Linked DNA regions of Alloyangia pacifica. The protein of the gene in region 1 interacts with the protein of each later gene in a pairwise test. Links are inferred from orthologs where the notes say so. Each region holds a gene or a part of one and is shown in the gene's direction. Other genes may lie near its edges. The genes, in order: ssb and CEW88_RS03185.

Region 1 (11,346 bases):
GCCGCGGCGCTGGCGCAGCGCGCCGCGCTGCTGTCGCCGGACTACGAGGAGGCTGCCCGCCGCCTGCCCGCGCGCAGCGGGCTGATCCGCGCGGTGCACGCCGTGGCGCAAGGCGAGATGCCCGACACCGTCCCCCTCGCCCCCGCCGCCCAGGCCATTGTCGAGGCCTGGCGCCCGGATGCCGAGGTGCCGCCGGAGTTGGCCAGCCTGCTACGTGACGGCAAGCTGGGCGAGACGATCCTGCGGGCCATCGCGCTTTTCCAGTCCGGTGCCGAAGGCAACCACGCCGATCTCACCGGTGCGCTGGCGACGCTGCGCCGGGTGGGGCTCGAGGACACGGCGCGCCGCGCCGCCATCCAGCAGATCCTGCTTTCGGACGAAGGCGCACCGCTGTGAGCGCCGCCAACTGGGTTTCGGCCTTCCTCGAGGCGCAGGCCGCCGAGCGCGGCGCCGCGGACAACACGCAGGCCGCCTACGCCCGCGATCTCGCGTCCTTCACCGGCTGGCTGGCAGCGCGCAAGCGCGACCTTGCCAGCGCGCAGCGCGGCGACGTTGAGGACTATCTGGTCGCCTGCGAAGCCGAGGGGCTTGCGGTCTCGACCCGCGCGCGTCGGCTCTCGGCGATCAAACAGCTCTACCGCTTCGCCTTCGAAGAGGGGCTGAGGGCCGACAACCCGGCAGTGCAGATCGCCGGGCCGGGCCGCCCCAAACGCCTGCCCAAGACGCTCTCGACCGAAGAGGTCGACCGGCTGCTCGAAGCTGCCGAGGCCCATGGCCGCAGCGCCGACGACCGGATGCGCAACACCTGCCTGATGCAGCTGCTCTATGCCACCGGCATGCGGGTGAGCGAACTGGTCACGCTGCCGCTCTCGGCGGCACGGGGCGATCCGCGCATGCTGCTGATCCGTGGCAAGGGCGGCAAGGAGCGCATGGTGCCGCTCTCGCCGCCGGCGCGCGTGGCGCTGGCCGAGTGGCTGAACCGGCGCGATGCGCAGGAAACGCTCAAGAAGACCGAGGGCAAGCCCGCCTCGAGCTTCCTCTTCCCGTCGCGCGGCAAGGCCGGGCATCTGACCCGCCATGCCTTCTACATCATGATCAAGGATATTGCCGTGGCGGCGGGCGTCTCGCCGGCCAAGGTCACCCCGCACACGCTGCGCCACGCCTTCGCGACGCATCTTCTGGCCAATGGCGCCGATCTACGCGCCATCCAGACCTTCCTCGGCCATGCTGATGTGGCGACCACCGAGATCTATACCCATGTTCTCGAAGAGCGTCTGCGCGAGCTCGTGCTCGACCATCACCCGCTCGCCCGGGACTGACGCCGCCGCAGCGCGCTTCGCCATGTCTCTAAAATAGGAGCCCGCCGCGCCCTTGCTTCCAGGCGGGAATATCGCGGGGGTGCGGGGGTCGAGCCCCCGCTCGCCGAACCTCTGGGATCAGGCGTGCACCTCGGTATAGGTGCCTTCGCCGGCCAGGATGCCGCGGAAGCCGCCCGGCTCGTTCAGCGAGAAGACGATCAGCGGCATCTTGTTGTCGCGCGCCAGCGCGATGGCCGAGGCGTCCATCACCTTGAGGTTGTCGCGCAGCACATCGTCGTAGGAGATGCGGTCGTAGCGCTTGGCCTCAGGGTTGGTCTTGGGATCGCAGTCGTAGATGCCGTCGACGTTCTTGCCCATGAAGATCGCCTCGCAGGCCATTTCGTTGGCGCGCAGCGACGAGGCGGTGTCGGTGGTGAAATAGGGGTTGCCGGTGCCCGCGGCAAAGATGCAGACCCGCTTTTTTTCCAGGTGGCGCACGGCCCGGCGGCGAATGTAGGGCTCGGCCACCTCGTCCATGCGGATCGCCGAGATCACCCGGGTGAAGACGCCCAGTTCCTCGAGCGCCGACTGCATGGCGAGCGCGTTCATCACCGTCGCCAGCATGCCCATGTAGTCGGCGGTGGTGCGCTCCATGCCCTGCGCCGAGCCGGCGAGACCGCGGAAGATGTTGCCGCCGCCGATCACCATGCAGATTTCGACACCCATGTCGTGCACCGACTTCACTTCGCGCGCGATGCGCTCGACGGTCGGCGGGTGCAGACCGTAGCCCTGGTCGCCCATGAGCGCCTCACCCGAGATTTTCAGCATCACACGCTTGAAGGTGGTTTGGGGCTGCTCGGTCATGTTGCGCTCCGTCTGTGCACGATCCAAATTGCGGCTATATGTGACCGAAAACATCCGCGTCTGCAATGCTGAGCGCCCCCGCAAGAAAGGATCGCCGGTGGCTGATCTGGTGAAACAATATGCGCCCGATCCGAGCCTTCCGGTGCTGATCGCGGGGCCCACCGCCAGCGGCAAGTCCGCGCTGGCGCTTGAAATCGCCGAATCTGCGGGGGGCGTCATCATCAATGCAGACGCGATCCAGGTCTTCGACGACTGGCGCGTGCTGACCGCTCGTCCCCCGGTAGAAGACGAGGCGCGGGTGCCACACATGCTTTATGGTCACGTGCCGGGCAGTCATGCCTATTCGGTGGGCGACTGGCTGCGCGATCTGCAACCGCTCCTTGGCGGAGCGCGGCCGATTATCGTCGGCGGCACGGGACTTTACTTCTCGGCGCTGACCGAGGGCTTGGCGGCGATTCCCGAGACCCCGTCCGAGGTCCGCGCCCGCGCCATGGCCCGGCTGGAGGCCGGGGAGCTGCAGGCCATGGTTGCAGAGCTTGATCCCGAGAGCCGCGACCGCATCGATTGCCACAACCCGATGCGGGTGCAGCGCGCCTGGGAGGTGCTGACCGCCACCGGGCGCGGAATCGCGGCCTGGCAGGCCGAGACGCCGCCGCCGCTGTTGCCGCTGGGGCAGGTTCAGCCGATCCTCTTCGACGTGCCGAAGGACTGGCTGAACGCGCGCATCGCGCGGCGCTTCCGGCTGATGGTCGAGGGCGGCGCTCTCGACGAGGCCCGGGCCAACCTGGAGAGCTGGCACCCCGCCCTTCCCTCGGCCAAGGCCATCGGCGCGGCCGAGCTGATCGGGCACCTGCGGGGCGAGCTGAGCTTGGACGAGGCGGTGGAGCGCGGCGCTATCCTCACCCGGCAATTCGCCAAGCGCCAGCGCACCTGGTTCCGCGCACGGATGAAGGACTGGCCACGCCACTGCCCCGCGGAGGCGCTGGCATGACACCGCGACGCAGCGGCGCACCGGCCTGCCGGAACCTCGAGTTTCACTGCGCAGCGATCGCGTTAGTCGATTGACGTAGCGTTGCAATTGATGCGCAATGGGCGGGCAGATGACCGCAGAACGAGCAAAGGGGAAACGCAGATGAGCCGAGGCCGTAACGCGCAGTGCATCCACCCCGCGGTGCGGCAGGAGCTTTGCGATTTCCGGCAGGGCCTCGTGACGCGACGAGAGTTTCTCACCCGGGCAACGGCGCTCGGCACCTCGGCCGTGATCGCGCGCGGCATGGTCGGCATGGCCGCTGCCGAAGAGACCCCCTCCGAGGCACCGCCGGGCACTGCGCTGCGCATCCAGATGGAGGTGCGCCCGCTCAAGGATCCGCGCACCTACGACTGGTCCGAAATCGCCAATATCTCGCGCGGGTGGCTCGAATACCTCGTCGAATATAACCGCGATGGCAGCCTTCGCGGCATGCTGCTCGAGAGCTGGGAGGCCAGCGAGGACGCCGCGCAGTACCTGCTGCATGTCCGCCCCGGCGTGACCTGGACCACCGGCGAGCCCTTCACCTCGGGCGACGTGGCGCGGCTCATGGGCTATTGGTGCGACCGCAGCGTCGAAGGCAACTCGATGGCCGGGCGGCTTGCCGCCCTTGGCGATCCGCAAACCGAGCGGCTGGCCGAGGGCGCGGTTGAAGTCCTTGACGATCTGACCCTGCGCCTCAACCTCGCCTATCCGGACGTGGCGATCATGGCGGGCCTGTCGGACTATCCCGCCGCCTGCGTCCACGCGCGGCACGATCCGGCGACCATGCTCACCGACCCCATCGGCACCGGACCCTACCTGCCCGAGGAGCTGGTCCCCACCCAGCGCGCCGTGCTGGTGCGCAACAAGGCCCATGCCTGGTGGGGGGCCGAGGCCGATGGCTGGGGCGGCGCCACGCTTGAGCGGATCGAGTTCCTCGACTATGGCACCGATCCGGCCTCCTGGCTCGCCGCCGCCGAAAGCGGCGAGATCGACATGCTCTACGAGAACGTCGGCACCTTCATCGAAGTGGCGGATCTGCTGGGCTGGCAGCGCTCCGAGGTGGTCACCGGCGCGACAGTGGTGCTGCGCGGCAACCAGCAGGCGCTGGTGGACGGCCGCGCGGCCTATGCCGACAAGCGCATGCGCAAGGCGCTCCAGCTTGCCATCGCCAACGATATCGCGCTGGAACTCGGACACGCCGGGCTTGGCACGGTGGCCGAGAACCACCACGTCGCGCCGATCCATCCAGATTATGCCGAGGTCGGCCCCACCGAGTACGACCCCGCCCTCGCCCTGCCGCTGGCGCAGGAGGCGGGCTTCGGCGATCTCGAGCACGAGCTGGTCACGCTCGACGACGGCTTCACCCGGCGCACCGGTGACGCCTGCGCCGCCATGCTGCGCGACGCGGGGTTCAAGGTGAGCCGCAAGGTGCTGCCCGGTTCGGCCTTCTGGCAGGAGTGGAAGGACTACCCGCTGTCGATCACCGAGTGGAACCACCGTCCCCTGGGCATCCAAGTGCTGGCGCTGGCCTACCGCAGCGGCGAAGCCTGGAACGAGACCGGCTACGCCGATGCCGAATTCGACGCCATGGTGGCCGAGGCGCTGACCATCGCCGATGCCGAGGCCCGCAAGGAGATCATGGCCCGCATCGAGCGCAAGCTGCAGCAGGACGCGGTGATCGTGCAGCCGTTCTGGCGCTCGCTCTACCGCCACGTCCGGCCCGGCGTGCTCGGGGCCGAGATGCATCCCTCGTTCGAAATCCACCTCTACAAGCTCGCGCTGGAGGTCTGAAGCTCGGCAGAGGGTTGCCAAGCGCCGCTGCCAAAGATGACAGCGGCGCGCTTCTCCGGCAGGCTACCGCCCGGAGGCAACGCCGCATTTCAGCCCCCTTGGAGGACACCCGCATGCTGACGCTCTACCATGCGCCGCGCTCACGCTCGACGCGCATTGTTCAATTGATCCGCGACATGGGCATCGAAGAGGATGTCGACCTTCGGATCGTGCAGATCCCGCGCCAGGACGGTTCGGGCGCGCGCGACCCCGACAATCCCCACCCCGAGGGCAAGGTGCCGACGCTGGTGCACGACGGTGCGCTCATCCGCGAGAGCAACGCGGTGATGCTCTATCTGACCGACCTCTATCCCGAGAGCCCCATGGGCCGCCCCGTCGGCCACCCGTCGCGCGGCGCCTACCTGTCCTGGCTGGCCTGGTACGGCAATGTCTTCGAGCCGGTCTACGTGCTGCAGGTCGCCGGGGTCTCGCATCCGATCACCCAGGTCACCTTCCGCGACGTGCCAGAGGCGGTGGCGCGGCTCTCGGAGGCCTTGGCCGAAAAGGACTGGCTGGTGGACGACCAGATCAGCGCGGCGGATCTTCTGGTGGCCTCGACCTATGGCTGGTTCCAAGACCTCGTCCCCGACGATCCGCGCATCAAGGACTGGGTCGCGCGCTGCCTGTCCCGCCCGGCCGTGACCTCGGTCATCGAAGAGGAGATGGCGCGCTGAAGGGTCAGTCCTCGAGCAGGTCCTCGTAGCGCGCGTCGGTCAGCGTCTTGAGGAAGGCCACCAGCGCATCCACGCGCTTGTCGTCGAGCGCGGGCCCGTCGGTCAGCTCGGGCGCAAGGTTCTCTGCGACCTCGGGGGGACCGAAGGGGGCATCGGTCTCGGGATTGATCTTCCGCGCTTCGTTGCGGGTGTTGTAGCTGTTGTAGAAGAGGATCACCGTCCGCAGATCCTCGAAGACCCCATTGTGCATATAGGGGGCGGTGACCGCGACGTTGCGCAGCGTCGGCGTGCGGAAGGCGCCCCGCAGGGTCTCGTCCGCCGGGCCGCCATCTTCGGTCAGATGCGCGTTCTGCAGCAGCCCGCCGTCGATGAAGCCGTCCTCGGACCCGTTCGACCCCCGCAGCACGCTGTTCGCCGGAACGCCAAGGTTGTGGAAGCGGTAATCCGAGAAGGTCTCGGCAGGGTCCACAGCGCTGCGCCGAAGCTGGTGGCACTGGTTGCAGTTGGTGAACTGTTGCGAGAAGAACAGCAGCCGTCCGAGCTCTTCCTGCTTGGTCAGTTCGGCCTCGCCGCGCAGGAATCGGTCGTATTTGGAATCGAAAGGCGCGAACTCGGGCCGCCGCTCGAATTCGGCGATGGCGTGGGTCATGGCGGCATAGCCCGCCTCGGGATCGTCCAGCGTGCCGGGACCGAAGAGCGCGCCGAAGGCGGCCACGTAGTCCGGGTTCTCGCGCAGGCGTGCCACCACCTCGGACTTGTCCCCCATGCCCATCTCGGCGGGGTTGAGCGGCGGGCCGCCCGCCTGCTCCTCCAGCGTCACCGCGCGCCCATCGTGGAACAGACCGCCGCGCCAGCGGCCGTCCTCGTCACGCGCCAGTTCGGGCACATGCGCGGCATAGCTCACCGTGGGCGCATTGCGGTCGCCGAGCGAGGCGCCATCATCGCCAATGGAGGCGGCGCCGCGCGGGTCGGCGAAGGCATAGGCCGGATCGTGGCACGTGGCGCAGCTTTGCGAGCGAGTCTTCGACAGGTTCGCGTCGAAGAAGAGCGCCTCGCCGAGCGCATCCATGCTGTCGAACCCGGACGAGGCCGCGGACACGCAGGCCACACCCAGCCCGCCCACACCAAGCGCAAGAACGGCGGCGGACGCAAGTATGGCGGCATGACGCATGAGAACTCTCCTGTGGACCTGTCAGCGGGGCTCGGCGGTGTCGATCCGACCAGTCTGGCCCTGCGCCGCGCGTAGCTCCTTGATCGGGATCAAATCCCTAGCCTTTATGTCAGGCATATCAGGCAAAGCCCTCCCTGCGTCAAGGGAGGCGGAGGTCACCGGGGCCTGCCGGATAGGATTACCGGCCCCAGATCACCTTCACGTAGTTCATCGTCTCGCGGTACGGCGGGATGCCCCCGTGCTTCTGGACGGCGCCCGGCCCGGCATTGTAGGCCGCCAGCGCCAGCTGCCAGGAGCCGAACTTGCGGTATTGCTGGATCAGGTAGCGCGCCCCGCCCTCGAGGTTCTGGGCCGGGTCATGCGGATCGACCCCGAGCTTGCGCGCGGTGAACGGCATGAGCTGCGCGAGGCCGATGGCCCCTTTGTGCGACAGCGCCTTGGGATTGAATCCGGATTCCTGCTGGACGAGGCGCAGGAAGAGATCCTCGGGCACGCCGTGCCGCCGCGCCGCCTGTCGGGCGAGATCGGCGTAGGGGCCACGATAGCTGCCCCGATAGCTCGGCACCGCGCCCTCGTTGCCGCCCATGGGGCCCCATTTCGTCGGGGTCACCACGCGGCTCGGCTGCAGCCGCACCGAGCTGTTGTATTGCTGAGACGCGCGCCCATCGAGCACGTTGGTCTGTTTGGAGAAGAGCCGCACCCGGCTCTTGGATGAAAGCACCTCTGCCGAGACCGAAGTTCCCGACAACACCAGAGCACACACCACTCCGGCCAGCGCCCGCGTTGCGTAATTGCGCATCACGTCCCTGTCCCGCTTCGCTGTTCCCTTGTCGCCCGACTATACAGATAAATTGACCCTAGGCCAGCTTGCCGGACACCCTCCTACCGGCGGATTTCCGCGCGACATTGAGCGCTTGGGCACATCGGGCCCGTGGTGTAGACCTGTGCAAACACTCCGCCTGCGGGGATTCGCAGACGTGCGAAAATCCCGGCCAGGCACAGGAAATCGCGCCGTCTGGGCAACAGGCGGCGACCAGACAAACGACCAGACGAAACGACCAAGAATAAGGGGATGACATGGCCGGCTCCGTGAACAAGGTGATCCTGGTAGGCAATCTCGGTGCGGACCCCGAGGTGCGCACCTTCCAGAACGGCGGCAAGGTCTGCAACCTGCGCATCGCCACCTCAGAGAACTGGAAAGACCGCAACACCGGCGAGCGCCGCGAGCGCACCGAGTGGCATTCGGTCGCGATCTTCAGCGAGCCGCTTGCGCGGATCGCCGAGCAGTACCTTCGCAAGGGCTCTAAGGTCTATATCGAGGGCAAGCTGGAGACCCGCAAGTGGCAGGACCAGTCCGGCCAGGACCGCTACACCACCGAGATCGTGCTGCGCCCCTTCGGCGGCGAGCTGACCCTGCTCGACAGCCGCCAGGGTGGCGGCGGCGGTGACTTCGGCGGCGGCTCGGGGGGCGGCTACGGCGGTGGCTCGGGCGGTGGCTATGGCGGCGGCAACGAGGGCGGCTACGGCGGCGGCTCGGGCGGCGGCTACGGCGGCGGCGCGGGCGGTGGCGGCTCGCGCGACATCGACGACGAGATCCCGTTCTGAGGCGTGTTTTCCACGGATGCGATCTCGCATCCGGGACACCGGAAATACGAAAGGGCTGGCCTGCGCCAGCCCTTTCTCTTTTGCACGAAGCCCCTCGGACCTATGCGGTCCTGCGGCCTACACAGGGTTGATCAGCTCACCGACCCTTCCAATGAGCACATCCAGATCGAAGGGCTTCTGCACGATCTCGACGTCCGCCGCAGGCAGCTCGCCCCCGAGCGCCGCGCTCTCGTCATAGCCGGTGACGAAGACGACCTTCAGCCCCGGCAGCTCGGCGCGCGCGGCCTCGGCCAGCTGGCGCCCGTTCATCCCGCGCGGCAGGCCCACATCGGTGAGCAGCAGATCGACCTGAGGCGTCCGCGCGAGCGCCTCCAGCGCCTCGGCCGCCGTGCCGGCCTCGAGCACGGAGTACCCCCGGTCCCGCAGCGCATCCACGACCACCATCCGCACCAGGACCTCGTCCTCGACCACGAGCACCGTCTTTTCCGGCGCCGCGGCCAGCTCGGTATCGCCGCGCTCTTCGGCGTCCTGCTCCACCTCGACAGCCTCGAAGCTCCTCGGCAGGTAGAGGCTCACCACCGTGCCCGCGCCAACCTCCGAAGTGATCTCGGCCGCGCCGCCGGACTGCTGGGCAAACCCGTATACCATGGACAGGCCGAGCCCCGTGCCCTCGCCCATCGGCTTGGTGGTGAAGAAAGGCTCGAAAGCCCGGTCGATCTGCTCGGCGGTCATGCCGCTGCCGGTGTCAGACACGCGGATGCGCAGGTAGTCCCCCGCCTCGAGACCCATGCTCTTTGCCTTGGTGCGCGCCATGCTCTGGTTCGAGAGGTGGATCGTCAGGCTGCCGCCCTCGGGCATGGCGTCGCGGGCGTTGATGCAAAGGTTCAGCAGGGCGTTCTCGAGCTGGTTCTGATCTACGAGCGACAGCCAGGGGGTCGCGTCGGCGGTTGTCCTCAGCTCGATGTGCGGCCCGACCGTGCGCTGCACCAGGTCGACCATCCCGGCGCAGAGCTTCACCACATCGGTCGGCCTGGGCGCGAGGGTCTGCTTGCGGGCGAAGGCCATGAGCCGCTGCGTGAGGTTCGCTGCGCGACTCGTCGCGTTCCGGGCCGCCGACAGATATCGCCCGATCTCGTCGAGGCGCCGTTCTGACAGCCGCGCACCGGCCATCTCGACCGAGCCGGCGACCGCCGCAAGAAGATTGTTGAAGTCATGCGCCAACCCGCCGGTGAGCTGGCCGACCGCCTCCATCTTCTGGGCGTGGCGCAGCTCTTCCTCCCGGGCCATCAGCGCGGCGGTCTGTTCCGACACTCGGCGCTCGAGGGTCTCGTTGAGACGGAAAAGCTCGGCCGTCACCCGATCGCGCTCGGCCTCGACCTCGCGCCGGCGGCTGACATCCATCAGCACCCCGGAAAAGGACTCGGACTTGCCGTGAGCATTGAGCTCGACCCGCCCGCTTGCTTCGATCCAATGATACTTGCGGTCCTCGCGCAGAACACGGAATTGATCGAAATAGGATCCTCCCTCGCGCAGCGCCGCCTCGATATCCGAGATCAGCCGCGGCTTGTCCTCGGGATGAACGTTCTCGACCAGGTCGTCGAGCTTGAGATCGCCAAGCTCGGTGACCTCGCGCAGCCCCATGGCCGAGGCGAGCGCCGCGTCGACGGTGAAGACGTCCCGAGGGACATCCCAGACCCAGGTGCCGACGATCGCCCCGGCCTCGAGCGCGAGGCCGACGCGGCGTTCGCTCTCGCGCGCGAGCTTCTCGCTGGCCCGTATCTCGGCCTCGGCACGTTTGCGGTTGGTGACGTCACGAAAGAGCACCGCGACCTGCCCGAGGCTCTTGGGCTCGACCCGCCGCGCCGAGACCTCGATGAACCGCCCGACCTCGGAGAAACTCCTCTCGAACCGGATTGGCGCGCCATGTTCCAGCACGTCGCCGTAGATCTTCACCCATTGCCGCCCGTCGTCGGGTGCAACGTCAAAGACGGTTTTCCCGACGATCCCCTTGATGCCGGTATGACGCTCGTAACCCGAATTCGCTTCGATATGCATGTAATCCGACAGTGGCCCATCCGGCCCGTCGATGAACTGGATGATGCAGAACCCGTCGTCGATCATCTCGAACAGCGCCTGACGACCGGCCTCGCGCGCGTCATCCTGGGCCGGCGCCCTCTCCGGCTCAAGAACGGGTGCCGGCATTCTACTCTTGATAAACGGCAGGCGCATCGCGGTGTCCGACATGTCAGGGGATATACCTCCTGCAATATAGAGGGGGTCCCTGCCGCGCAAAGGCCGCCCACTGGCAAACCTGGCCTGAACGTCATGAAATCCGTGGCTGACTTTGGGGAAACGCGACGATACCGCGCCCGGCCGGGCGGGCGATTGCGATGGAAAGGTGAGACGCGGCGAAGCGCGGATGTCCCGGCGCCCCTGCCAGAGCCCGAAGTTATCCTAACGGTATCTCGCGACCTGAGCTACCATGGCGTGATCTATTGATTGATTTAGCAACTTGGGGGACCGCATTCATGGAAGGTATTGCAGCAATAATCGTTCAGGCGATCGCGGGTATGGTCGGGGGCGGCGTGGCCGGTCAGCTCGTGAAGACCGTCGGCATGGCGGTGCTTCCAAAGCTCCTTTCCGGCGCCATCGGCGGCATCCTCGGCGGTTCCGCCATCGGTGCGATCCTCGGTGGCGGCGATCCGACCGCGGCCGCCGATGCGGCCGCCGCCGCGGGCGGCCTCGACATCGGCGCGCTGATCAGCCAGCTTCTGGGGGGCGCCGCCGGGGGCGGTGTTCTGACCGCGATCGTCGGCCAGTTCCTCGGCAAGAAGTAAGGCGCATCGAGGCGCGGGTCCGGCACGGCAGACGGGTCCGCGCCGAGGCGCAGAG
Region 2 (16,098 bases), 1.1 Mb from region 1 along the record:
GCCTCCTATCCCTCGGCGGCCTTCGTCCCGGCGGATGCGGATTTCGGTGGCTGTCTCGAACTGCAGAAGGCCGAGCCGACGCAGAAGCTGCGCTACATGGGGCAGACGCCGATCCTACCCGGGGTCTACCTGCGGATCACTGCACGGGTGAAGGCGGTCTCGGGCAACCTGCCCTCGGTGCGCATCGCAGGCTGGGCGGGCAGCGGCAGCGATGTCGAGGTGACCGGCCTGCCGATGCTTGGGCCTTCGGTCGCGCTGACCAGCTACAGCGAGGTGGTCGAGGTCTCGGCCATTGTCGGAACCGGATCACGCGGCGGCGTCGACATGGTCTGGGGCATGGCGCCAAGCTATGGCCACTTCGGGCTCGACCTGACCGGGCTCAGCGGCGGGGTGGTGCGGATCGACGATCTTCGGATCGAGGATGTGACCGGGGACTTCCTGCGCGGCATGATGGCCAGCGTCGATGTGCGGGACTACGGCGCACGCGGCGATGGCAGCACCGACGACAGCGCGGCCTTCGAGGCTGCCGACGCCGCGGCCGACGGGCGGCAGATCGTGGTGCCCGCGGGGACCTACCGGCTTGCCAGCTCGGTGACGCTGGAGAACCCAGTGCGTTTCGAGGGGCAGGTGAGCATGCCGGCCTCGGCGATCCTGTCGTTGACCCGGGACTTCCACTTCCCTGCCTATCTCGCGGCCTTCGGCGGGGACGAGGCGCTTGCGCTGGCCAAGGGGCTGCAGTCGCTGCTCAACAACGCCGACCACGAAAGTTTCGATCTCTGCGGGCGACGGGTGTCGCTGAGCGCGCCGCTCGACGTGCGGGCGGCAGTCAACAATCGCGACACCTATTCCCAGCGCCGGGTTCTGCGCAACGGTCAGCTCCGTGCCGAGGCGGGCGGAGGCTGGGACCCGGCCAGCGTCACCGGAACCGCGACCTACGCGGCCGCCAACCCCTGGCAGCTGACCAATGTGTCGAACATCGCAAATATCGAGGTGGGCAGCCTGGTGACCGGCGCCGGGGTGGGGCGCGAGATCTACGTGAAGGACAAGAACGTCGGCGCCGCGACGATCACCCTGTCGCAGCCGCTCTCGGACGCGATCGGCACGCAGGGTTATACCTTCACCCGCTTCCGCTACCTGCTCGATTTCTCGGGCTTCACCAAGCTCGAGAAATTCGAGATCGAGGGCGTGGAATTCCAGTGCTCCGAAGTGGCGAGCGGGGTGATGCTGCCGCCCGCAGGCACGGTCAACGTCATCCGCAGTTGCGTCTTCAACCGTCCCGGTCACCGAGGCATCACCTCGCCGGGCGACGGCTGTCAGGGGCTGCTGGTCGATCACAACCAGTTCCTGAGCGCCGAGGCCGATCTTGCCACCACGAGCCGCCAGTCAGTGGCGATCAACACCAACGCCAACGACGTGAAGATCCGCAACAATCGCGCCTCGCAGTTCCGCCATTTCGCGGTGGTTTCGGGGGCGCATGCGGTGATCTCGGGCAATCATTTCTTCCAGGGCGACGACAGCGGCGCGGGCATTCGCTCGGCGGGGATTGTGCTTTGCCTGCGCGCCTGCAACACGACGATCACCGGAAATTACATCGACAACTGCTTTATCGAATGGACCAACGAGCGCGAGCCGGAGCCCGATTTTACCGGCGGCTTCGGTTTCGCGGGCCTGTCGCTGACCGGCAATGTCATGCTCTGCTCGGATGTCGCCGAGTGGTTCTCCTTTCTGGTGGTGAAGCCCTATGGCACAGGCCACATGGTCAACGGGCTCACCCTGTCGGGGAACCTCTTTCGCTGCGTCGGCGGGACGATCGTGCGGGTGGACCGGGTCGACACTTCCTTCGCATCCTTGAACCTGAATGCGATGCGGCGGGTTTTCTTCGGCGCGAACACCTTTCACAATGTCGAGCTGCAGACCGAGAACCCGCTGCAGGTCGCCCATGCGCAGAACAGCCACGCAAGCACATGGGTCGTCGAAACCGGCAACCGGCTACCCTTTGGCGGGCAGGCGCGCGAGGTGCAGAGCCTCGTGCTGCGCTCGCGCCCGCGCGATGCGGGCGATGCCAGCACCTTTGTCACCCCCTATGCCGTCACCGAGGGCGGCAGCGCAAAGGACGAGGTGCATGTGGTCTGGCCCGAGCCGGTGCGGGGCGATCTGACGATGATGGTGCGGATGGACTACTGAGCCGTGCCGCGATGCAGACGGGCGGGCCGGTGGCGGGCCGCGCCGGCCTCCTGTCCTTCAGAACTCGCTCCAGAGTCCCATGAAGAACCCCGAGCTGTTATCGCCGGTCAGCCCCTGGTTGGCGCCGATCTCGATCTGCAGGCGTCTGCGCAGGGGCAGAACCAGCGAGGGGGCCAAGCGCGCAAAGGCCTCGTCTCCTTGCTGCGCGCCGCTCTGGATTTGGAGGATGAGCCGTGCTTTGCGCGGCAGGCGCAGCCCCAGTGTGAGGTCGAGTTTGTAGTCGGTCCCCTTGGCCTCGCGAATTTCCGCCAGCAGGTCGGCGTTGAGCCAGCTCTGCTCCAGCCCGAAGCCAACCGAGAGCCCCGGTCGCAGGGCCCGCACCCCCTCGATCTGGCCCAGCCCCAGTTCGCCGGCGACGCGCAGCGGACCCGTGCCGAGCAGGGGAAACCGCACGAAGGCCACTGCCTTGCCGCCGCCCGAGATCGCACGCCCCAGATCGGTGCCGAAGGTCAGCCGGCGGCTGGCCCCGTATTCGAGATAAAAGGTGTCATAGCGCATCTCGGCGCGCGGCCAGTTCTGCACTGGCTGATCCTGCGCCCAGGAGAGCCGGGTGGTCGTGCTGGCAAATCCGCGCCCCGGCGGCTGCAGCCAGGCTCCGGCGCGCAGCGGTGTGGCGGCGGTGCCGAGCAGCGTGCAGATCAGGGCGTGCAAGAGCAGGTGCCGCATCGGAAGCCTCCTGCCAGGCAGCATGGCGGAATTGTCCTTAATGTCGGGTGAATCCCTGCGCCGAAGCGTTCCGGCAGAACGCCTCACCCCGCGTCATCTGGCCACTGGACGGGGGGCCGTCTTCGGCTATGCTGCAGGTGCGAAATGGCCCGGCGCGGGCCGTCGCATCGCATGGGGGGCTTTCATGACCGGATCGGTGATCACCGTCGCGCAGCAGAAGGGGGGCTCGGGCAAGACCACGCTCTCGGCCAATCTCGCCATCGGCTTCCTTGCGCAGGGCAAATCCGTGGCCTTGGTCGACATTGACCCGCAGGGCAGCCTCGGGCGCTGGTTCATGACCCGGCTGGAGCGCGACCCCGGCGCGCTCGGGACATTGGAGTTTGCCACGTCTTCGGCCTGGGGGGTGACTTACGAATGCCGCAAGCTGGCGGCGAGCCACGACGTGGTGATCGTCGACACACCGCCAAAGGCCGACAGCGATCTGCGCCCGGCGCTGCGCGCCGCCGACCTGGTGGTGGTGCCCGTTTCGATGAGCCATCTCGACCTCTGGGCCACCGAGGGGGTGCTCGACCTCGCCCGCCGGGAGAATCGCGCAGCGCTCGTGGTGCTCAACCGCACCCGGCCCGGCACCCGCCTGTCGGGCGAGATCGCCGAGGCTGTGCAGGCGATGGAAGTGCCCATCGCCGCCGCGCAGCTGGCCAACCGGGTGGGCTATGCCGAGGCCTTCGGCCGCGGCCAGAGCGCCGCCGAGGGCCGCAAGACCCCGGCCCGCGCCGAGATCGCCGCCCTGACCGCAGAGGTGGCGGAGGCGCTGGCAAACGGGTAAAGCGGACGGCAACAGGAGACATGACCCAGATGACCGATCACGCCGCGCTCGCCGAGACCATCCGCCGCCACCAGCAGGGGCAGGGTCAGCCGATCTCGCGCCTTGGGTATTTCTGCGCCCCCTTCCGGCCGGTGGACGGCCCCTTCGCCGACAAGGTGGTCAAGGTCTACCGGGGCCTGCCCGACGGCGCGGCGCTGGAGCGGCTGGCACGGGCGCATGATGCCTATGTCGCAGCGCTGCAGAAAACCGGCGTGCCGCTGCCGCAGACCGAGTTCCTGCTGATGGAAACCGGGCAGGGCCGGGTGCCGGTGATCCTGCAGGAGGCGCTGCCCGAGAGCGCGCTGATGCGCCCGCGCATGCAGCGCGAGGATCTGGCCTCGACGCTGGCGATGATGGAAAGCGCCGGGCAGGTGATCGCGCAGTTCTGGAACAACGCCGACCAGATCGAGGGCCGCATCGGCTTCCATCCCTCGATCCGCAACTTCGCGGTGGTGGAGGGGCAGGCGATCTTCTACGACACCTTCCCGCCGCTGATCGGCTACAGCCGCGACGAGATGGGCGAGCTGCTGCTGCAGTTCTCAGAAAAGCGCCTGATGCGCTGGGTCGGGCCTTTCCTCAAGTCCAAGGTGACCGGCATCCAGGATGAATGGTACTCGGCCCCCGAGACGCTCGTCGGCCTCGTCGGCTCGGCCTGCCGGCTGCGCCCCGAGCACGCCGATGCCTATCTCGACTGGGGCCGCGACTTCGCCCCGCGCGCCATGCCGCGCTTCGCCGAGGAGGCGCTCGAAGGGCTGTCGCAGCCGCCGCGCCTGCCGGGTTACTGGACCGGCTTCCGCAAGCTGCTGGGCCTGCAGGGCGAGCCCAACCTCTGAGCGCGACGCCGGCCCCACTAACTATGAATTAACCAATCTGCGCGCAGGTTGACCGCGCGGTAGAGGTTCGCGAGCCGATGACCGCAAGACGAGGAGCCCCGCGCAGGGAAGGAGCGCGTGCAACGAAAAAGGCCCGCCTCCGAAGAGACGGGCCCTGATGTCCGGGTTTGCCGAATCAGACGATCTTGATTCCGGCCTTCTCGGCGTCCGCGAGGAAGGCGGAGAGGCCCTTGTCGGTCAGCACGTGGTTCGCCATGGCCTTGATCACCGAGGGCGGCGCGGTGCAGACGTCGGCACCGATCTTGGCACATTCCGACATGTGGTTGGCCGAGCGGATCGAGGCGGCCAGCACCTGGGTCTCGTAGCCGTAGTTGTCATAGATCGCGCGGATGTCGGCGATCAGCTGCAGACCGTCGAGGTTCAGGTCATCGAGGCGGCCGATGAACGGCGAGATGAAGGTCGCGCCGGCCTTGGCGGCGAGCAGCGCCTGGTTGGCCGAGAAGCAGAGCGTCACGTTGACCATGTTGCCCTCTTCCGAGAGCACCTTGCAGGCCTTGAGCCCGTCCCAGGTCAGCGGCACCTTCACGGCGATGTTCGGCGCGATCTCGGCCAGCTTGCGGCCTTCCTCGATCATCGCCTCGGCGTCGATTGCGACCACTTCCGCAGAGACCGGGCCAGGGACCAGTTCGCAGATTTCCTTGGTGACCTCGAGGATGTCACGGCCGGACTTGGCGATCAGAGAGGGGTTGGTGGTGACGCCATCCACCATGCCGAGCTCGTGAAGCTCGCGGATTGCGTCCACGTCAGCGGTATCGACAAAGAATTTCATCTGAGTAAGCCCTCCAGGCTTGGCTTGGCATTCGGTCGCGCCTGTCTTACCTCATGCAGTGAGGGGCGGGAACCCCCTTGGAAATAGCGCTAACGGACCTGCCCTCAATGGATGACTTCTACGACGAAGGCACGCTGATCTCGGTGCTGACCACGCAGCCCCTTGACCGGCTGCTGGACTACAAGGCGCCGGTGGGGGGCTGCGCGCAGGGGTCCTACGTCGAGGTGCCGCTGGGGCCGCGCAAGGTGCTGGGCGTGGTCTGGGGGCCGGGGCAGGGAGGGTTCGACCCGGCCAAGGTCCGCGCCGCCTTCCGGGTGCTCGATGCGCCCCCCATGCGTGCCGAGCTGCGCGAGTTTCTCGAACGTGCCGCCGATTACACGCTGACCCCGCGCACCGCCATGCTGCGCCTTGCCACCCGCGCGCCGGGGCTCGGCGACGGGCCGGCGATGCGCAAGATCTACCGCCGCGGCGAGGCCGAGCCGGACCGGATGACCGATGCCCGGCGCCGGGTGCTGGAGGTGCTCGACGAGATGGGCGGCCTGTCGCTGACACTCAAAGAGCTGGCCGATGCCGCCGGGGTGACCTCTTCGGTGGTCAAGGGTCTCGCCAAGCAGGGGGCGGTGCGCGAGGAGGAGGCGCCGCGCGATACCGCCTTTGCCCGGCTCGATCCCGACTACGGCGGCAAGGCGCTGACCGAGGATCAGGCCGCCGCCGCCGAGGTGCTGCGCGACGGTGTGCGTTCGGGCAGCTATGGTACGGTGCTGCTGAAGGGGGTGACCGGCTCGGGCAAGACCGAGGTCTACCTTGAAGCCGTGGCCGAATGCCTGCGCAGGGGCCGACAGGCGCTGGTGCTGCTGCCCGAGATCGCGCTGACCTCGGAGTTCCTCACCCGGGTCGAGGCCCGCTTCGGCGCGCGCCCTGCCGAATGGCACTCGGGCGTCACGGTGACCGAGCGCCGGCGGGTCTGGCGGCAGGTGGCCGAGGGCGGCGCGCAGCTGGTGGTGGGCGCGCGTTCGGCGCTCTTCCTGCCGTTCCGTGACCTGGGCCTGACGGTCGTCGATGAGGAACACGACACCTCCTACAAGCAGGAGGAGGGCGTGCTTTACAACGCCCGCGACATGGCGGTGCTGCGCGCCTCGATCTGCGCGGGGCGGGTGGTGCTGGCCTCTGCGACTCCCTCGCTCGAGAGCTGGGCCAATGCCGACGCGGGCAAGTACCAGCGGCTCGATCTGGTCTCGCGCTTCGGTCCGGCGGTGATGCCGCAGATGCGGGCGCTCGACATGCGCGGCGAGGATCTGCCGGGCAGCCGCTGGATCTCGCCCTCCTTGCAGGCGGCGGTGAAGCGGCGGATCGCGCAGGGTGAACAGTCGCTGCTGTTTCTCAACCGGCGCGGCTATGCCCCGGTCACCATCTGCCGCGCCTGCGGCCACCAGATCGCCTGCCCGCATTGCGACGCGCGCATGGTCGAGCACCGCTTCCAGCAGCGGCTGATCTGCCACCAGTGCGGCGAGAGCACGCCGAAGCCCGAAAAATGCCCCTCCTGCGAGGTCGAGGGCAAGCTGGCGGCGGTGGGGCCGGGGGTCGAGCGGCTGGCCGAGGAGGCAGCCGAGGTCTTTCCCGACGCCCGGCTGGCGGTGCTGTCGTCGGACCTCTTCGGCTCGGCACGGCAGCTCAAGGCCGAGATCGAGAAGATTGCCATGGGCGGGGCCGACATCGTCATCGGCACGCAGCTTGTCGCCAAGGGGCACAACTTTCCCAACCTGACGCTGGTGGGGGTGATCGACGCCGACCTCGGGCTGCAGGGCTCGGACCTGCGGGCGGCGGAGCGGACCTTCCAGCTGATGCGGCAGGTGGCCGGGCGTGCCGGTCGGGCCGAGAAGCCGGGCACGGCGCTCCTGCAGACCTTCCAGCCCGAGCACCCGGTGATCCGGGCGATCCTCTCGGGCGACGAGGAGGGGTTCTGGAAGGCCGAGGCGGACGAGCGCCGCGCGGCCGGGATGCCGCCCTATGGCCGTCTGGCGGGGGTGATCCTGTCCTCGACTGAGGTGCAGGAGGTCTTTGACCTCGGCGCGGCGATGGCACGGCAGGACGGGCCGCTGCGGCGCATCGGAGCGCAGGTCTACGGGCCGGCGCCGGCGCCCATCGCCCGCGTGCGCGGGCGGCACCGGGTGCGGTTGCTGGTCAAGGCGCCGAAGGGCGTCGCGCTGCAGTCGGCGCTCGCCGAATGGGCCGGGCAGTTCCGTCTGAAGGGCGAGTTGCGCATGGCGATCGACATCGACCCGCAGAGCTTTTTCTGAAGGCAGGGCAGCGCGCGCCGCTACCCCGCCCGGTTCAGCTTCGTGCTGAGATGGATCAGGCTCTCTGAGCTTCTTACCCCGCGCGCCTCTGCGATCTTGTCGAGCGTGGCATCGAGCTCCTCGGTGCTGCGGGCGCTCACCTGAACCAGCAGGTCGACCCGCCCCGAGGTCGTATGCGCCGCCTCGACCGCCGGCATCTGGCGCAGCCGGGCGAGAACTTCGGGCTGGCTGCGCGGCTCGATGCACACGAGAACCGTGGCGCGGATCGGCGCCTTCAGCGCGGCGCCGCGGCGCAGGGTGAAGCCGGCGATGATGCCGCGTGCCAGCAGCCGGTCGATACGCGCCTGAACCGTGGTCCGCGCCAGCCCCAGCTTGCGGGCGAGATCGGCCACCGGCAGCCGTGCATCCGCCTCGAGCAGCGCGATGAGCTGCCGGTCGGTTTCGTCAATCTGAATGGTCTTGTCGTCAATCTGTCGCATCACGCCTGACATTCTGTGCCATCTGCCACGCGAATCCGAGCGTTTTCTGCGTCAGTCTGGGAAGAAAAGCGACAGGAGGCAGTGCCCATGCGGATCGATCCCACCCTTTCCCCGACCCCGGAATCCTGGCTCGCGGCCAATGCCCCAGACGAACCGGTGTTCCTTTTCCACCCGGGGAGGCTTGCGGAGGTTGCCCGCGAGTTCCTGACCGGCTTTCCGGGTCTCGTGACCTATGCGGTCAAGGCCAATCCCGCGCCCGAGATGATCCGTGTCTTGCATGCGGCGGGCATCACCGCCTTCGACGTGGCCTCTCCCGCCGAGATGGCGCTGGTCCGGGCCGAGGCGCCGGGGGCGATCTTGCACTACCACAACCCGGTGCGGTCGGCGGCGGAAATCGTGTCGGGTCTGGAGGCGGGTTGCGTCTCGTGGTCGGTGGACCGGATGGCCGAGCTGGAGAAGCTGGCAGGCCTGCCGCGCGGCACCGAGATCGCCGTGCGGCTCAAGCTGCCTGTGGCGGGGGCGGCCTATGACTTCGGCGCCAAGTTCGGAGCCACACCGGAGCAGGCCGTTCAGTTGCTGCGGCGGGTGGAGTCGCTGGGGTTCACCCCCTCGATCACCTTCCACCCGGGCACGCAATGCACCAGCCCCGCGCCTTGGGGACGTTACATCAACGAGGCTGCCGCGGTGGCGCGCTCGGCCGGAGTCACGCTGCACCGGCTCAACGTCGGCGGCGGCTTCCCCGCGCACCGCGATACGGGCAAGCCCGACCTGCAGGCCATCTTCGGCACCATCCGCGAGGCGGCGCAGGGCGCCTTCGACAGTCCACCGCATCTGGTCTGCGAGCCGGGGCGCGCGCTGGCCGCCGAGGCGCTGACGCTGGCCACACGCGTCAAGGGGGTGCACGACGAGGCGGTCTTTCTCAACGACGGCGTCTACGGCGGTCTGGCCGAATGGCGCGACATCGCGCCGATGGACCGGGTCCGCGCGGTCAGCCGCAGCGGCGCCCTCCTCACCGGCGCACAAACCCGCCGCGTGGTCTTCGGTCCGACCTGCGACAGCATCGACCGGCTGCCCGAATTGCTGCCACTGCCATGCGACCTCACGGAAGGCGACTACCTGCTCTTCGAGGGCATGGGGGCCTATTCCCGGGCGCTCGTCACCGGGTTCAATGGCTACGGCGTGCGCAGAGTCGTGGAAATCGAAAATCAGGACTGAGATCACAGTCCCGGGCGCTGGACTCTGCGGCTGCGGCCTCTACAGTCGCGACAAATACGCAGTCGCGGGAGGATCAGTCAGATGGAAAAATTCGGCAAGAGCCAGTCGTTTAAGCGCAGCGAGGACGTACGTTTCCTCACCGGGCATGGCCGTTATGTCGATGATATCGCACCTGACGGGGCGCTGCATGCCTATGTGCTGCGCTCGCCGGTCGCCCATGCGGAGATCGCCAAGCTCGACGTGTCGGACGCGCGCGAGATGCCGGGGGTGCACATGGTGGTGACGGTCGAGGACCTGGTCGCCTCGGGCATGGACATCTCGATGGGCGGCACGGTGATCAAGAACCGCGACGGCAGCAAGGCCGCCGATCCGCTGCGCCCGATCCTGGCGCAGGGGCGCGTGCGCCACGTCGGCGAGCCGGTGGCGCTGATCGTCGCCGAGACGATGATCGAGGCCAAGGATGCCGCCGAGGCCATCGTCTTCGACTTCGACGAACTGCCGGTGCACATGGCGCTGGAGGCGGGCGGCGAGGCGATCCACCCCGAGGCGCCCGACAACCGCGCCTTCGACTTCGGGCTCGGCAACGTGGCCGAGACCGAGGAGGCCTTTGCCAAGGCAGCCAAGGTGGTCAGCCTCGAGGTCGGAGACAACCGCGTCATCGTCAACGCCATGGAGCCGCGCGGCGCCTACGCCGAATGGGACGGCGAGAAACTGCACGTCGCCTTCAACGGGCAGGGTGTCTGGGCGCTGAAATCCGAGCTGGCACAGGCCTTCGGCCTGCCGGTCGAGCAGATCCGCGTCACCAATCCCGACGTCGGCGGCGGCTTTGGCATGAAGGCCCCGGGCTATCCCGAGTATTTCGCCATCGCCTTTGCCGCCAAGGAGCTCGGCCGCCCGGTGCGCTGGATGTCGGACCGCACCGAGGCGATGCTCTCGGACCACGCCGGGCGCGACCTGGTGACGCTGGCCGAGCTGGCCTTCGACGCGGACAACCGCATCCTCGGCTACCGCAACCACACGCGCTGCAACCTCGGTGCCTACAACTCGAACTTCGGGCAGGCGATCCAGACCGCGCTTTACGCCAAGGTGCTCACTGGCACCTATGACATCAAGGCCGCCTACATGCGGGTCGAGGGCTTCTACACCAACACCACGCAGGTCGACGCCTATCGCGGCGCGGGCCGCCCCGAGGCGATCTACACGCTCGAGCGGATCATGGACCGCGCTGCGCGCGAGCTCGGCGTCGATCCGATGGAGTTGCGCCGGATCAACTTCGTACAGGAGTTCCCTTACAAGACCGTCACGGGCGAGAATTACGACGTGGGCGATTTTTCCCGCGTGCTGGCGCATGCCGAGGAGGATGCCGACATCAAGGGCTACCCGGCGCGAAAGGCGGCTTCGGAGGCGCAGGGCAAGCTGCGCGGGCTGGGGCTGTGCTATTACATCGAGAGCATCCTCGGCGACCCCGCCGAGGACGTGAAGGTCGAGTTCACCGAGGATGGCGGTGCAACCATCTATGTCGGTACCCAGTCGAACGGGCAGGGGCACGAGACGGTGTTTGCCAAGTTCCTGTCGGATCACACCGGCATCCCGGCCGAGAAGATCGGCTTCGTGCAGGGGGACAGCGACCTGATCCCGCGCGGCGGCGGTACAGGGGGCTCGCGCTCGGTAACCACGCAGGCGACGGTGACGCTCACCGCGGTGCGCGACATGATCGCGGGCTTTTCGGAGTTTCTTGCGGGCGAGATGGGGGTCGATCCCGACGAGGTGCGATTCGACGACGAGCAGTTCCGCGCAGATGGCTCGAACCTGCACCCGACCATGCTCGAGGCCGCCGCGCTGGCGCGCGAGAAGGGCCGCGAGGACCTGCTGAGCTGGTCGGCCCGCACCGCGATCGACGCCCGCTCCTATCCCAATGGCGCGCATTTCTGCGAGGTGGAGATCGACCCCGAGACCGGCGTCACGCAGGTGGTGAAATATACGGTGGTCGATGATTTCGGCAATCTCATCAATCCGATGCTGGCCGAGGGGCAGGTTCATGGTGGGGTGGTGCAGGGGTTGGGCCAAGCGCTGACCGAGCACACGGTCTACGACGAGGACGGCCAGCTGCTGACTGCGACCTTCATGGATTACGCGATGCCACGCGCCAAGGATTCGCCGTGGATCGCCTTCGATGTCGAGCCGGTGCCGTCGACCGGCAACCCCATGGGCATGAAGGGCTGCGGCGAGGCCGGCACCGTCGGCTCGATGGCCGCCGTGTCCAATGCCGTGCAGGATGCGCTCTGGGAGAAGGGGATTCGTCAGGCCGACATGCCCTTCACCCCGCACCGGGTGTGGCAGATGTTGACCAATGAGGCGATTGCCGCAGAATGATGCGCCAGCACGTCGCGGATGGAAGGTCAAGAATTATTCATCACATGATCGAGAGGGCCCTTCAATCTGTGTCATTTTCGCCTATCTCTGATGCAGAGGCGCGGAACTGGAACCTCCGCGACCCCTTCACTGTCCCTCGTTCCGTAACTTGCGTCCGGGTTTTACCCGGACGCTTTTTCTTTCTGTGGAAGGCCGCGCCGCGCCCGCGCTTCGTGCCTTCCTCTTCCCGCGGCGCTGTGACAGGCTGAAGTTCATGAGCTACTCCGACACCTTTCTCAAAGACATCCTGACCCGCACCCGGGTCATCGCCGTGGTCGGGATCTCGACCAACCCGGTGCGGCCGAGCCACTATGTCTCGCGGTTCCTGCACCAGCGCGGTTATCGGATCATCCCGGTCAACCCGGCGCATGTGGGCCAGACAATCTTCGGCGAGGAGTTCCGCGCCGGACTCTCGGAGATCGACGCACCGGTGGACATGGTGGATATCTTCCGCCGTCACGACGCGGTGCCCTCGGTGGTCGGCGCGGCGCTGTCGCACCTGCCGCAGCTGCGCACCATCTGGATGCAGCTCGGCGTCGCGCATGCGGAGGCCGCTGCGAAGGCCGAGGGCAAGGGCGTTGACGTGGTCCAGGACCGCTGCACCAAGATCGAATACGAACGGCTCCTCGGCGCAGCCGTGCCGCTGGCCGAGGTGACCGGCGGCTGACCTCGGCAGGGGGCTCTACCCCCGCCGCGCTGCGCGTGTTCCTCTCCGAGTATTCTTGCTCAGAAGGCATGCGGAACAGGATCCGCCGCAGCGCAGCGCGTTTTGTCTCTTTGTAAATACGCCGGGGATGCGCCGCGCAGCTGCGAGGGGCAGCGCCGCATTGCGCGGGGATCAGTCCTTGGGGCGGGCGGCCTTTTCGGCGAGGCCGGAGCGGCTTTGGCGGCGCTGCAGCTCGGCCATGACCTCAGACAGCGGCAGTTCGCGGGCACGCAGCATCACGAGGAAGTGGAAGAGCACGTCGGCGGCCTCGGAGGCGAGCTTCTCGCGGTCGCCCTTGACCGCCTCGATGATCGCCTCGATGGCTTCCTCGCCGAACTTCTCGGCGCATTTCTCCGGACCCTTGGCCAGCAGCTTGGCGGTCCAGCTCTCGTCGGGCGAGGCGGCGGCGCGGGCGGCGACCACCTCTTCGAGTTTCTCGAGCGTCATCTCGGTCATGTGAGGGCCTCTCAGAGCCGCACCGGAACGCCGGCGGCGGCCATATGGGCCTTGGCCTCGGCGATGGTGTAGGTGCCGAAGTGGAAGATCGAGGCGGCGAGCACCGCCGAGGCATGGCCCTCGGTCACGCCCTCGACCAGATGGTCGAGCGTGCCGACGCCACCCGAGGCGATCACCGGGATCGGCACCGCATCGGCGATGGCGCGGGTGAGCGGCAGGTTGAACCCCGCCTTGGTGCCGTCGCGGTCCATCGAGGTGAGCAGGATTTCCCCCGCGCCCTTGCGCGCCATGGTGATGGCAAATTCAACGGCGTCGATGCCGGTGGGGCGGCGGCCGCCATGGGTGAAGATCTCCCAGCGGCCGGGCGCCACGGTCTTGGCGTCGATGGCGCAGACGATGCACTGGCTGCCGAAATGGTCGGCCGCCTCGGCCACCACGTCGGGATTGGCGACGGCGGCGGAGTTGAACGACACCTTGTCGGCCCCGGCCAGCAGCAGCGCCCGCACGTCGCCGACGGTGCGCACGCCCCCGCCCACGGTGAGCGGGATGAAGCATTGCTCGGCGGTGCGGGTGACCACGTCGAACATCGTGCCGCGGTTTTCATGCGTGGCGTGGATATCGAGGAAACAGATCTCGTCGGCGCCGGCGGCGTCATAGGCTCGGGCAGCGTCGACCGGGTCGCCCGCATCGCGCAGGTCGACGAAGTTGACGCCCTTGACCACGCGGCCATCGGCCACGTCGAGGCAGGGGATGATGCGCGTCTTCAGCATGAGGCCCTGATAGTGCGGAATTTCCCCGGGGGGAAGAGGATGTTGCGGAGACGATCCCCGGTGTGGACCCCGGTGTGGACCCCGGTGTGAAAAGGGGCGCGCCGTCTCCGGCACGCCCCCGCGTCCTGTTGCCCTCGGGGCGGATCACTCGGAAATGGTGATCCGGCCGTCGGTCGCGGGCGTGTAGGGCGTGTTGGCGGCGATGAACTCTGCGGCCACGTCGGCGAGGTCGGGCCCGAAGTCATAGGCCTGCTTGGCGGAGATGAACATCTTGTAGCCGTCGCCGCCGTTGCGCACGAAGTTGTTCGACACAACGCCGTAGGTCTTGGCCTCGTCGAGCGCGGCGCCGCCGACCATCACGTCGGAAATCCGGCTGCCCACTTCTGCCGAGGGGGTTACGGTGAAGCTGATCCCCGAGACCTGCGGGAAGCGGCCGCCGCCTTCCTCCATCTCGCTGACGCCATTCTCCAGCGCTTCCTTGATCACCGCGCCGGTGACCTGGAAGGTCGAAAGCGTGTTCTGGAAGGGCAGCACGGTCAGCACCTCGCCCATGGTCACCTCGCCCGAGTCGATCGAGGCGCGCAGCCCGCCGCCGTTGGTGATCGCGATCTCGATTCCCTGGTCCTTGACCCGGTCGAGCATGGCGTCGGCCACGAGGTTGCCCATCGGGCATTCCTCGGCGCGGCACATGTCGCGGCTGCCGTTGATCTCGTCGGTCGATTCGCCGATCACCTTGTTGCGGATCTCGTCGAGCGGCTTGGCGGCCTCCGAGATGCGCTCCTTGGTGGCGGCATCCTCGGTCACCGCGGCATCCATGATCAGCGGCGCGCCCGAGGCCTCGGTGATGTTGCCCTCGTCGTCGAAAATGACGTTCAACTCGCCGAGGAACTTGCCATAGGCATAGGCCGAGACGATGGCGGTGTCCTTGACCATGGTCGGATAGGGGCCCTCGGCGCCGTCCATGTCGCCGAGCAGCGTGTTGGAATGGCCGCCGACGATCACGTCGACGCCGGTGGTCTCTTCGGCGACCTTGAGGTCGACGTTGTAGCCCGAGTGCGACAACACGACGATCTTGTTGACGCCCTCTTCGGTCAGCTTGTCGACCTCGCTCTGCACGGCGTCGACCGGATTGGTGAAGATCACGTTCTTGCCGGGGCTCGAAAGCTCGTCGGTGTCCTGCGGGGTGAGGCCGATGAGGCCGATCTTCTCGCCGTCCTTCTCGATGATGGTCGATTTCTGGATCTCACCCTTCAGCAGCGTCTCGCCGGAGAGGTCGGCGTTGGACATCAGCACCGGGAAGTCGACGGAATCGACGAAGCCGCGCAGCACCTCGGGGCCGTCGTCGAACTCGTGGTTGCCCACGGTCATCGCGTCGTAACCCATCTGGTTCATCATCTCGGCAGCAAGCCTGCCCTTGTAGTAGGTGTAGAAAAGCGTGCCCTGGAACTGATCGCCGCCATCCACCAGCAGGTAGTTCCCGGCGCGCTCCTTGGCCTCGGTGATGGCGGTCTGCAGGCGGGGCGAGCCGCCGAAGCAGTCGCCGGCAGCATTGTCTTCCTCGCCGCAGGTGGAATCGTACTTGCTGATCGGCTCGAAGCGCGCGTGGAAGTCGTTGGTGTGCAGGATGGTAATCGAATAGTCCGCGCTGGCGGCGCCGGCGGTCAGGGCGAGCGCTGCGGCGCTGGTCAGAAGACGAAGCGACATGGGAATCCTCTCTGTCGGGTTTTTTCTTATCTCCCGATCCTGCAACGGGTTTTACGGGCTGTCAAAACACGTTGGGCGAAAATTTGGCGCAATGCCCGGCGATGGATCAGAACGCGGGCAAGTGTCCATGGACCCTCGCATATTCCGGAGGGCCGGCGGTCAAACTGTCGCCGCGCCCCCTTCTGTCCGCGACCTGCCGCGGGTCTTGCTCACAGCCCAAATGGTGACCCGGATGACCGTCATGTACGTCCCGGGGGCGCTGCCGGGGCCGACGCTGAGCGCGGTTTCGCCCAATGAGGGTTGACTGCGGGGATTGACCGGGACGGGGTTCCACGGCATCAGCCCTGCATGCTGATCTACAAAATCCTCCGGGCCGACGAATGGGCGGCGCTGCAGGCGCAGGGTGAGACCGCCGGTGCGCCGATCGACGTGGCCGATGGCTACATCCATTTCTCCACCGCCGAGCAGGTGCGGGAGACGGCGGCGAAGCATTTCGCCGGTGTCGAGGGGCTGCACCTGCTCTGCTATGAGGTCGAGGAGTTCGGCGACAGGATCACCTGGGAGCCGTCGCGGGGCGGGGCGCTCTTCCCGCATCTCTATTCCGCGCTGCCGCTGGCCGGGC

What was found.
Region 2: the proteins of ssb (region 1) and CEW88_RS03185 interact in binary tests that used the Escherichia coli proteins (3 or more experiments, as listed by UniProt). The link is inferred for Alloyangia pacifica from one-to-one orthologs.

Annotation. Positions count from the first base shown.
Region 1 is NZ_CP022189.1:1,751,012-1,762,357, forward strand. What follows is about bases 6,691-9,690. They hold ssb (single-stranded DNA-binding protein), read left to right. Parts: upstream 6,691-7,926; coding sequence 7,927-8,454; downstream 8,455-9,690. Other genes in these bases: CEW88_RS08415 (cytochrome-c peroxidase), read right to left, coding at 6,691-6,849; CEW88_RS08420 (lytic transglycosylase domain-containing protein), read right to left, coding at 7,028-7,648; CEW88_RS08430 (hybrid sensor histidine kinase/response regulator), read right to left, coding at 8,572-9,690. Also shown: CEW88_RS08385 (hypothetical protein), read left to right, coding at 1-396; CEW88_RS08390 (site-specific tyrosine recombinase XerD), read left to right, coding at 393-1,319; pyrH (UMP kinase), read right to left, coding at 1,437-2,162; tRNA (adenosine(37)-N6)-dimethylallyltransferase MiaA, read left to right, coding at 2,260-3,153; CEW88_RS08405 (ABC transporter substrate-binding protein), read left to right, coding at 3,295-4,965; CEW88_RS08410 (glutathione S-transferase family protein), read left to right, coding at 5,079-5,678; more of CEW88_RS08415, read right to left, coding at 5,683-6,690; more of CEW88_RS08430, read right to left, coding at 9,691-10,656; CEW88_RS08435 (hypothetical protein), read left to right, coding at 10,983-11,291. UniProt on the Escherichia coli protein: Plays an important role in DNA replication, recombination and repair. Binds to ssDNA and to an array of partner proteins to recruit them to their sites of action during DNA metabolism. Acts as a sliding platform that migrates on DNA via reptation.
Region 2 is NZ_CP022189.1:654,079-670,176, forward strand. What follows is about bases 5,146-8,139. They hold CEW88_RS03185 (primosomal protein N'), read left to right. Parts: upstream 5,146-5,544; coding sequence 5,545-7,734; downstream 7,735-8,139. Other genes in these bases: fsa (fructose-6-phosphate aldolase), read right to left, coding at 5,146-5,437; CEW88_RS03190 (Lrp/AsnC family transcriptional regulator), read right to left, coding at 7,755-8,139. Outside these bases: CEW88_RS03160 (right-handed parallel beta-helix repeat-containing protein), read left to right, coding at 1-2,184; CEW88_RS03165 (hypothetical protein), read right to left, coding at 2,242-2,910; ParA family partition ATPase, read left to right, coding at 3,095-3,736; CEW88_RS03175 (DUF6206 family protein), read left to right, coding at 3,757-4,608; more of fsa, read right to left, coding at 4,784-5,145; more of CEW88_RS03190, read right to left, coding at 8,140-8,213; CEW88_RS03195 (type III PLP-dependent enzyme), read left to right, coding at 8,301-9,428; CEW88_RS03200 (xanthine dehydrogenase family protein molybdopterin-binding subunit), read left to right, coding at 9,510-11,801; CEW88_RS03205 (CoA-binding protein), read left to right, coding at 12,055-12,507; CEW88_RS03210 (phosphoribosyl-ATP diphosphatase), read right to left, coding at 12,679-12,993; imidazole glycerol phosphate synthase subunit HisF, read right to left, coding at 13,014-13,772; CEW88_RS03220 (bifunctional metallophosphatase/5'-nucleotidase), read right to left, coding at 13,917-15,476; CEW88_RS03230 (DUF952 domain-containing protein), read left to right, coding at 15,825-16,098.